Regions from separate parts of the Pukyongiella litopenaei genome, predicted to be linked through region 1. Evidence: riboswitches for the same ligand, from Rfam matches in the RefSeq annotation. Region 1 holds a riboswitch; the other holds the start of a gene.
The links. Region 1 has a riboswitch for cobalamin ahead of nrdH (glutaredoxin-like protein NrdH). Riboswitches for the same ligand answer to the same signal wherever they lie in the genome.

Region 1 (5,160 bases):
TCCGCGTTGGGGGACAGGGCGGACATGATCGCGGGGTTTACCTGGCAGGTTTCATCGGGAAACAGCGCCTCGAAGCCCAGATTCTGCAACGCCTTGTTGGCATTGTAGTGCAGGAAATGTTTCACATCCTCGGTCAGCCCGAGCGGGTCATAGAGGCTCTCGGTGTAGCGGCTTTCGATCTCGTAGAGGTCGAACAACAGCGCAAAGGCAAAGTCCTTGATCTCCTGCCGCTCGCTTTCGGGCAGGGTTTCCAGCCCGCGCTGGAACTTGTAGCCGATATAATAGCCATGCACCGCCTCGTCGCGGATGATCAGCCGGATCAGGTCGGCGGTGTTGGTCAGCCTCGCCCGGCTCGACCAGTGCATCGGCAGATAGAAACCCGAATAGAACAGGAAGCTTTCGAGGAACACGCTGGCGACCTTTTTCCGCAGCGGGTGCCCGGTTGCATCGTATTCGTCCAGGATCAGCCGCGATTTGGCCTGCAGGTGTTCGTTTTCCGACGACCAGCGAAAGGCCTCGTCCACATCCGCCGTCTGGCAGAGGGTCGAAAACACCGACGAATAGCTGCGGGCATGCACCGCTTCCATGAAGGCGATGTTGGTCAGCACAGCTTCTTCATGCGGCGTGATCGCGTCCTCCAACAGTGCCGGCGCGCCCACGGTGTTCTGGATCGTGTCCAGCAGGGTCAGCCCGGTGAACACGCGGATCGTCAGCGTCTGTTCCCCGGCGGTCAGTTGCGACCAGCTCTGGATGTCGTTGGACAGCGGCACCTTTTCCGGCAGCCAGAAATTCACCGTCAGGCGGTTCCAGATCTCGAGATCCTTGTCGTCCTGAAGCCGGTTCCAGTTGATGGCGGCGGGGACGGGGCGGGTCGGTTGGGTCAGGTCTTTCATGGCAGCCTCACAGGGAACACGAAACACAGCCCTGCACCTCGGTTCCCTCGAGGGCGAGCTGGCGCAGGCGGATGTAGTAGATGGTCTTGATGCCCTTTTTCCACGCATGGATCTGGGCCCGGTTGATGTCGCGGGTGGTGGCGGTGTCCTTGAAGAACAGGGTCAGCGACAGGCCCTGGTCCACATGCCGGGTGGCGGCGGCATAGGTGTCGATGATCGCCTCGGGACCGATTTCATAGGCGTCGCGGTAATAGTCGAGATTGTCGTTGGTCATGTAGGGCGCGGGGTAGTAGACCCGGCCGATCTTGCCTTCCTTGCGGATCTCGATCCGTGACGTGATCGGGTGGATCGAACTGGTCGAGTTGTTGATATAGCTGATCGACCCGGTGGGCGGCACCGCCTGGAGGTTGCGGTTGAACAACCCGTCCCGCATCACCGCCGCTTTCAGCGCGGCCCAGTCCTCGCGTCCCGGCACCGCGATGCCGGCCTCGTCGAACAGTGCCCGGACCCGGTCGGTTTCGGGCTGCCAGTCGACATCCGCATAGGCGTCGAAAAACGACCCGTTGGCATATTTCGACCGCTCGAAGCCGCTGAAGGTTTCGCCCTTTTCCCGCGCCAGCGCGTTCGATGCCCGCAGGCAGTGATACAGCACCGTGCAGAAATAGATATTGGTGAAATCCAGTGCCTCGGCGCTGCCGTAGTGGATGTGTTCGCGGGCGAGATAGCCGTGCAGGTTCATCTGGCCCAGTCCGATCGCATGGCTTTCGTCATTGCCCTTGCGGATCGACGGCACGCTGTCGATCGCGCTCATCTCGGAGACCGCGCTGAGGGCGCGGATCGCGGTTTCCACGGTCTGCCCCAGGTCGCCGCCATCCATGCTGCGGGCGATGTTCAGGCTGCCCAGGTTGCAGGAAATGTCGGTGCCCATATGGGCATAGCTGAGATCGTCGTTGAACTCGGACGCTTCGTTCACCTGCAGGATTTCCGAACACAGGTTCGACATGGTGATGCGTCCGTCGATCGGGTTGGCGCGGTTCACCGTGTCCTCGAACATCACATAGGGATAGCCGCTCTCGAACTGGATCTCGGCGATGGTCTGAAAGAACTGCCGCGCGCCCACCTTGGATTTGTGGATGCGCGGGTCGTCCACCATCTCGTGATATTTCTCGGTCACCGAGATGTCGGAAAAGGCGCAGCCATAGACCTTTTCCACGTCATGGGGCGAAAACAGGTACATGTCCTCGTTCCGCTTGGCCAGCTCGAAGGTGATGTCGGGGATCACCACGCCCAGGCTGAGCGTCTTGATGCGGATCTTCTCGTCCGCGTTCTCGCGTTTGGTGTCGAGGAACCGCATGATGTCGGGATGGTGCGCGTTCAGATAGACCGCGCCGGCGCCCTGGCGCGCGCCCAGCTGGTTGGCATAGCTGAAACTGTCCTCGAGCAGCTTCATCACCGGGATGATGCCCGAGGACTGGTTGGCGATGCCCTTGATGGCGGCGCCGTGTTCGCGAATGTTGGTCAGCATCAGGGCGACGCCGCCGCCGCGCTTGGACAGTTGCAGCGCCGAGTTGATGCCGCGCCCGATGCTCTCCATGTTGTCCTCGAGCCGCAGCAGGAAACACGACACCAGTTCCCCGCGCGCCTTTTTGCCGGCGTTGAGGAAGGTCGGCGTGGCGGGCTGGAACCGGCCCTCGACGATCTCGGTCATCAGCTGCATGGCCAGCGTTTCATCGCCGCGCGCCAGCGTCAGCGCCACCATCACGACCCGGTCCTCGTAGCGTTCGAGATACCGCTGCCCGTCGCGGGTCTTGAGCGTGTAGGAGGTGTAGTATTTGAACGCGCCGAGAAAGGTCGGAAACCGGAACTTCAGCGCAAAGGCGGCCTCCCATATCCGGTGCAGGAACGCCCGGTCATAGCGGGCCAGGACCTCGGGCTCGTAATATCCCTCGTCGACGAGATAGCCGAGCTTCTCGTCCAGCGAATGGAAGAACACGGTGTTCTGGTTCACATGCTGCAGGAAATACTGCCGCGCCGCCATGCGGTCGGCGTCGAACTGGATCCGGCCGTCCTTGTCATAGAGGTTCAGCATCGCGTTGAGCGCGTGGTAATCGAGATCGCTGGTCAGCTGGGCATCAAGCATTCGGTCCCCCGGAATTTGTCGAGCCCGGCGCGCACGCGGGCGATATCGGTGTCGAACCCGGCCAACTCGAAGCGATACAGGACCGGGACGTTGCATTTTCGGGCGATCACATCGCCCGCGAGCGCGAAAGTCGCGCCGAAATTGCGGTTGCCGCTGGCGATGACGCCTCGCAGCAGGCGCCGCCGGGCCGGGTCGTTCAGCAGGCGGATCACCTGCCTGGGCACCGCGCCCCGACCCTGGCCATCGGCATAGGTCGGGCAGACCAGCACGAATGGCCGGGCGATGTGGGGCAGGGGGTTGCCGCTGCGGACCGGGATGCGGCTCGCCGGCAGGCCCAGCTTTTCGATGAACCGCCGCGTGTTGCCCGATCCGCTCGAGAAAAAGACCAGATCGGCCATGGGCTCAGGACAGGCGGCCGATCATGTCGGGGCGGAACCCGGCCCAGTGGTCGTCGCCCGCCATGACCACCGGGGCCTGCCGGTACCCCAGCCCCTGCACCAGTTCCATCGCCGCCGGATCCTGGGTCAGGTCGACGATCTCGTAACTCACGCCACGGGCATCCAGGGCGCGGGTGGTTGCGGTGCACTGCACGCAGGCCGGTTTCGAATAGACGGTGATGGTCATTGCCTGTCCCTTTTCTCTTGTTGTGGCAGGGGGCATGGACCACGACACCGGCGCCGCGGCGACCGATATGCGCGCCCGGGCCCACCGCCCGTGGTCGTCATCACTCTCGCCCTGGCAGGTCTCCTGACTTCACGGCTATGACGCGTCGGCCCCCTTCCCGGTGCTGCGCACCAGTGGTTTCGGACCTCGGCTCGCCGCTTACAGTTGCGGGGGCAGTACCGGATTTACACCGGTTTCCCTTTTCACCCATGTGGTTGGTCATGGGCACCAAAGCTACACCATATAGATGTCGTGCCGCGAGATCTGTCAATATCGTGTTGTTCTTTTCCCGAACTCTTTTTTGATCGCTCACGGGGCTGGCGCATGAAAGGCCCCAACCAGAGAAGCGCTCAACGTATGCCGAATACCGGAAACGCCGACCCTGGTTGAATACGAGAGCAGAACAGAATTTGAGTATTCGGAGGCAAAATGCCAGTGGCTGAACTCTGCAGGGGGATCGTTTGGGATGGAGGCGAGTACCGGAATCGAACCGGTGTACACGGATTTGCAATCCGAAAAATTTTGCTGATTTCAAAGGGAAAAATTGTAAACGTGCTTGTTTCGTTCAGGGTCACTTTTCAATAGGTTACGAGGCCCAAGTAAACGGTTTTTCACCGGCTCTTGCTCTGACGAAAAGGCAAAGAAAAACCGCTGAGGGGGCCGCCACCCACCTCAACGGCATAGAAAAATATTTCCGCCCCGATACCTACGGCATTTCCGGTCTGACCTCAACCCAATTGGCGGTGAGATCATGAGCTGGCGCATCGCAAATGAATGCGCCGAGCGCCGCTTTGGCAGCGCCGCGCGCAAGCAGATCATCATGTTCCTAGCCGACAAAGCGAGCGATGACGGCTCTGGCATCTGGTGTTCCAAGGGGACGATCCAGCGCCACACAGAGCTCAGCGAGAGCACGGTCAAGCGCACCATCATCGACTTCCTGCGCGAAGGCATTCTGATTGAGACAGGGCGGCGGCAGTGCAAGAACGGTTACACCGTCATTTACCGGATTGCGTTGGAGCGCGTGGCCGCGCTCGAACCCACGGCTGAGCCCGACATTGAGACGGGGGTCACTGTGAACCCCGTCCAGCCTGAACCCGGTACGGGGTCCACGGTGAACGGGGTACGGGGTTCACGGTGGACCCCAAACCATCCTAAAACCATCCATAAACCACCTACGCGCAAGCGCGAGGCGGCGGAGGAGGTTGAAGATCTTGAATCTGAGAAGATCTTGGCGGCCTATCCCGAGGATAGGATCCGAGACCGGCGGACCAGTCTGCGCCTGATCGCAGCGGCTGTGAAAGCCGGTGTGGAGCTCGATGACCTGCTTCAGGCGGTCAAAGCCTATGCGAAGGAAAGCGAGGGCTACACGCGCAGCAAGGTCTGCTTCTCAGACAACTGGTTCAAGATGCGGCGTTGGGAGAAGGGGCTTGCCCAGGTACAGGCGGACCGAGAGAAGGCGCGAGC
Region 2 (5,160 bases), 370 kb from region 1:
GGCCGCGCCGAGGATGTCTCCGGCCAGCGATTGCGCCCCCGACGTGTAGCCGTTGACATAGTAGAGCGCCGCGCGCGGGCGGTGCCGGGGCGGGCGTGACAGCTCGGCCAGTTCGCGCTCGAAGGCGTCGATCGCCGCGGCTGCGGCGTCTTCGCGGCCCAGCGCCGCGCCCATCTGCGCGAGCAGGCGCGGCACGTCCGCCAGCCGCTGCGCCGGTGCGAACAGTTCGACCCGCAGCCCCAGGTCGCGCAGCGTCTGCACCGTGGCGGCGGCGGTGAAAGTGCCAGCCAGCACCAGGTCGGGGTTCAGCAGGAACACCTCTTCGGCCCCCGATCCGTTGACCGGATAGGCGCTGGCCGTTTCGGCCATGGCCGAGCTTGCCGGGTCATGGGCCAGCCGCGACACCGATACCAGCTGGCCGGGCGCGGCGAGCGACAGGGCAAGCTGGTCGGTGCACAGATTGACCGAAACCACCCGCTGGGGCGGCGCGGCATAGGCGGCCGCGCCGGTTGATGCCCCGGTCGAAAACCAGGTCATCCCCAGCGCGGCCAGCGCCGGTACCAGCCTAGAAGGCCGCACGCAGCCCCACATAGAACCCGCGGCCGGGCGCGTTGTAGCCGGCCGAGGTCTGGTATTGCTCGTCAAAGATGTTCTCGATCCGCAGATAGGCATCGGCGGTGTCCGAGAGCGCGTAGCTGATGGTGGCGTCGGTGACGGTGTAGTCGTCCATCACCGTGCCGAATTCATCGGGCCGGTCGGCGACGTGATGCACGGCCAGGTCGCCTTCCCAACGCTCCGCGAAGGTGGTGGCGAGGCCGAACACGAAATCATGCCCCGGCACCCGCAGCAGCCGGTTGCCATTGGCGTCGACCGCGTCGGTATAGGTGTAGTTGGAATAGACCGAGAAGCTATCCGACAGCACCCAAGCCCCGGACAGTTCCACGCCCTGCGAGGTCGAGGTGCCCGGAACCTGCTGATACTGGCCGGTGAAGGGCTGCGGGAAGCTGGTCAGGGTCACGAACTGGATCAGGTTGTCGATCTCGGTATGGAACGCAGTCGCCTTGACAAAGGACCCGCGGCCGAACTGCTGTTCGACGCCCAGCTCGAAACTGGCGCTTTCCTCGGGTTGCAGGTTGGGATTGCCATAGAGCGTGTGGTTGAGTTCATAGAGCGACGGCGCGCGGAACCCGGTGGCGGCGACCGCGCGAATGATGGTGTTTTCAGCCGGGCGCCAGGCTGCGGCCAGCCGCCCCGACAGGTTGCCGCCGAACTCCGAATGGTCGTCCCAGCGCAGCGACGCGGACAGGTCAAGGCTGTCATTGGGGGCATAGAGCGCTTCGGCAAAGATACCGGTCATGTCGGCATCGCCGCTGTCGACGCCGGACACGAATTCCTCGCGTTCCCAGTCACCGCCAAAGGTGAATTGCAGCGCCTGCGAGACATCCCAGACGCCGGTATAGTCGAGCCGCTTGCGAGTGCCGTCGAACGGCGTGTCGAACCCGTTGGACGAACTCACCCGGTCGTTGTTGTAATAGGTGCCCGAGAATGTATGCGTGACCGCGCCGGTCGCCAGTTCGGCAAAGGCGCGCAGGGCACGGGTCTTGGTGGTGTTGGTTTCGTCAAAGGGCGGCACGCCGTCGCCGCCGAACTCGTCGAAATCGCCTTCGGAGTTCAGCGCATATCCGGTGACGCCCAGGGTCAGCGTGTCGGTGGCCATGATATCGGCCGAGAAATTCAGCTGCGTGCCTTCATAGCCATCGGGTTCGGTCCCGGCGGCCTTGGACGAAAACCCGTCCGTCTGCACCCGGCTCATGCTGAAAGACAGCCCGCCGCGTTCGCCTTCGGTGGTCACGTTGAACCCGGCGCGATAGGTGTCATAGGTGCCGCCCTCGAGGCCGAAGCGCAGGACCGTGCCGGGTTCTCCGGTGCGCTGGTCCGACGACATGTTGATCACGCCGGCCACCGCGCGCGACCCGTAGACCGAGGAACTGGAGCCTTTCAGAACCTCCACGCGCGACAGGCCCGCGTTGGTCATGCCGGCCCAGTTGAACTGGACCTGGCTCGATGCCGGGTCGGTGATGTCGATGCCATCCATCAGGACCTTGACGTATTTGCCGTCCAGCCCGCGCACCCGCACGGTGGTGGTCGAACCCAGCCCGCCATTGCTGCTGGCCGATACGCCGGGCAGCAGCGACAGCCGGTCGGCCAGTGCGGTTTCGCTGGATTGTCTTAGTTCGTGGTCGGTCACCACATCGACGGTGGCGCCGGTGCGCTCAAGCGGTATCGGCGTGCCCGCCTTGTTCGCGTAAACCGAAATCTCGCCCAGATGCAGCGGATCTTCGGCCAAGGCCGGCGCCGCGACGGCAAGCGCGATCGCGGATGCGGTGGAAAACAGTCTGGTCATGTCTTTGGCCCTTTCCTGGTGCCGTTTCGGAGAGTTTGGAAAGGCCGGCGGCGCTTCCGCAAACGGTGGTCTGGATGTCACCATTGCGGTTTATGCGCCGCCCATACCAATGCACCCCGCACCGGATGAAGGTGATCGCGCCGGCAGGTCTCCTGACTTGCGGGTCACAGCGCGGGACCGTCCTTCCCGGACCAGGATGGTCCAGTGGTTCGTTCGGGCCGCGCTCACCGCCTACAGTTGCGGGGGCAGTCGCGGAGTTGGCCATTGCCGGCCGCACCGCGTTCCCTTTAACGGCGACTCGCATCGCCGAACCAGAGCGGCACTCGAATAGGACGCATTGCGCAACGGATCAAGCGGCGATGCGTCGATCATGGGGCAATCGTGTCTTGCAGGACCGGCGGCGGGGCGGTATCCGGCAGGCTCCGTCCCAGATCGAGCAATTCAAGGAACCGTCCATGACCGATACCGTGACCGATGCCACCTATAGCGTGACCGCCGGTGAACTGCGCAGCTTCATCGAGCGGGTCGAACGGCTCGAGGCCGAAAAGAAGGACATCGCCGAGCAGCAGAAAGAGGTGATGGCCGAGGCCAAGGCACGCGGCTATGACACCAAGGTCATGCGCAAGATCATCGCCCTGCGCAAGCGCGACGCCAATGACATCGCCGAGGAAGAGGCGGTTCTGGAACTCTACAAGGAAGCGTTGGGCATGTAATGTGCCGGGCGCGGGCGGACCGGCGGGGCAGGGTCAGCCGGTTCCGACATCCATCCGCGCCACCGATACCGATTTGACCAGCGCATAGACCCGTTCGCCGGGCGCCAGCGCCAGCGCCGTCGCCGAGCGGCGGGTGACGCGGGCCAGCAGGCGGTCATCGCCGCAGCGCAGCCCGACCATCATGCCGGGGCCCTCGCCGCCGCGCAGTTCGGTCACCTCGCAGGCCAGCACGTTCAGCGCGGACTGCTCACGCGGTTCCGGGCGCGACAGGATCACGTCACGGGCCAGGATACGCACGCGCGTCGGCGTGCCCGGCGCACTGTCGATCGCGGGCAAGAACAGCCGCCCCCCCGAAAACGCCAGTTCGGTCAGCCCGTCCTCGTGATGGAGCGCGACGGTCGCGGGCAGCACCGCGCCCGCGTCACGCAGCCCGATCTGGCGGACCGTGGCCGGGTCGGACAGCACCCGTTCGGCGGGGCCGGTCCGGGCGACATGGCCATCCTCCAGCACCACCACGGTCGTTGCCAGCCTCGCCACCTCGGGCACCGAATGGCTGACATAGAGGATCGGAATGCCGGTGCTGTCCCGAAGCCGTTCGAGATAGGGCAGGATCTCGGCCTTGCGGGCGGCGTCGAGCGCCGCGAGGGGTTCGTCCATCAGCAAGATGCGCGGCCGCGACAGCAGCGCCCGTCCGATGGCGACCCGCTGCTTTTCACCCCCCGACAAGGCGCCGGGTCGCCGGTCCAGCAGCGCGCCGATGCCCAGGAGCGCACAGACCTCGTCGAGCGACGGCCCGTTGCCCGGCGGGGCGAACCGGGCACCATAGGTCAGGTTGCGCCGCACCGACATATGCGGAAACAGCCGCGCGTCCTGGAACACATAGCCCAGCCGGCGGCGGTGCGGGGGCAGGTCGATGCCCGCATCGGCATCGAACAGGGTCTGGCCATGCAGCTCGATCCGTCCGCCCCGTGGCGTCAGCAGCCCGGCCACGGCGTTGACCACCGTGGTCTTGCCGCTGCCCGAGCGGCCGAACAGGGCGGTGATCCCGCCGGGGGCTTCGAAACCGATCTGCAGGTTCAGCCCGCCCTGGCGATGGGTGATGTCAACCGTCAGGCTCATTCCCCGGCCACCCGTTTCGCCGCCCGCCGCGCCAGCACCTCGGAGGCCGCCAGCGCCGCCAGCGCCACCACCACCGAGATCGCCACCAGCCGCAGGGCCGGGGCTTCGGCGCCGGGCACCTGCAGGAAGGTGTAGATCGCCGAAGGCAGCGTCTGGGTCTGGCCGGGGATGTTCGAGACGAAGGTGATGGTCGCGCCGAATTCGCCGATCGCCTTGGCAAATCCCAGCACCGCGCCCGCGATCAGCCCCGGCGCGATCAGGGGCAGGGTAACGGTGGCGAAGACCTGTATCCGCGACGCGCCCAGCGTCGCCGCGGCCTGTTCCAGTTTCGGGTCGACGGCCTCGATCGCCAGCCGGATCGCGCGCACCATCAGCGGAAAGGCCATGATCGACGCCGCCAGCACCGCGCCGGTCCAGCGAAAGGCCAGCACCAGGCCGAACGTGTCCTCCAGCCAGCCGCCCACCGGCCCGCGCCGGCCAAAGGTCATCAGCAGCAGGTAGCCGGTGACCACCGGTGGCAGGATCAGCGGCAGATGCACCAGCCCGTTGAGCAATTCGCGCCCCCGGAACCGCCCCCGCGCCAGCGCATAAGCGACCAGCACGCCGGGGGGCAGGCTCAGCACCGTTGCCCAGAACGACACTTTCAGCGACAGCGCCAGCGCCTGCCACTCGGCGGGACCGAGCCAGCCGCTCACCGGCGGATGCCCCGCGCCATCCGCGACCTGGCCGGGCCGATCTGTCGAACCGCCCCGGGCGTCATTCCGTCCGGTCCGGCGATCCGAAACCGTGGCGATTCAGGATCTCCCGGCCTTCGGGACCGGTCAGGAACGCCAGGAACGCGCGTGCCGGGGGGGTGTCGAATTCGGCCAGCACCGCTGCCGGATAGCAGATCGGGGGGTGGCTGTCGGGAGGGAACCGGCCCAG

Region 2: it holds a riboswitch for cobalamin, as region 1 does, so the genes downstream of both, C6Y53_RS00195 (TonB-dependent receptor plug domain-containing protein) here and nrdH (glutaredoxin-like protein NrdH) in region 1, are expected to answer to the same signal.

The regions. Positions count from the first base shown of each region.
Region 1 is NZ_CP027665.1:3,549,661-3,554,820, forward strand. It holds gene nrdF (class 1b ribonucleoside-diphosphate reductase subunit beta) at 1-893, opposite strand, end outside; gene nrdE (class 1b ribonucleoside-diphosphate reductase subunit alpha) at 901-3,033, opposite strand; gene nrdI (class Ib ribonucleoside-diphosphate reductase assembly flavoprotein NrdI) at 3,015-3,431, opposite strand; gene nrdH (glutaredoxin-like protein NrdH) at 3,436-3,657, opposite strand; cobalamin riboswitch at 3,754-3,944, opposite strand; gene C6Y53_RS17395 (hypothetical protein) at 4,448-5,160, shown strand, end outside.
Region 2 is NZ_CP027665.1:32,491-37,650, reverse strand. It holds gene C6Y53_RS00200 (ABC transporter substrate-binding protein) at 1-579, opposite strand, end outside; gene C6Y53_RS00195 (TonB-dependent receptor plug domain-containing protein) at 566-2,404, opposite strand; cobalamin riboswitch at 2,530-2,735, opposite strand; gene C6Y53_RS00190 (DUF2312 domain-containing protein) at 2,860-3,117, shown strand; gene modC (molybdenum ABC transporter ATP-binding protein) at 3,151-4,236, opposite strand; gene modB (molybdate ABC transporter permease subunit) at 4,233-4,931, opposite strand; gene modA (molybdate ABC transporter substrate-binding protein) at 4,993-5,160, opposite strand, start outside.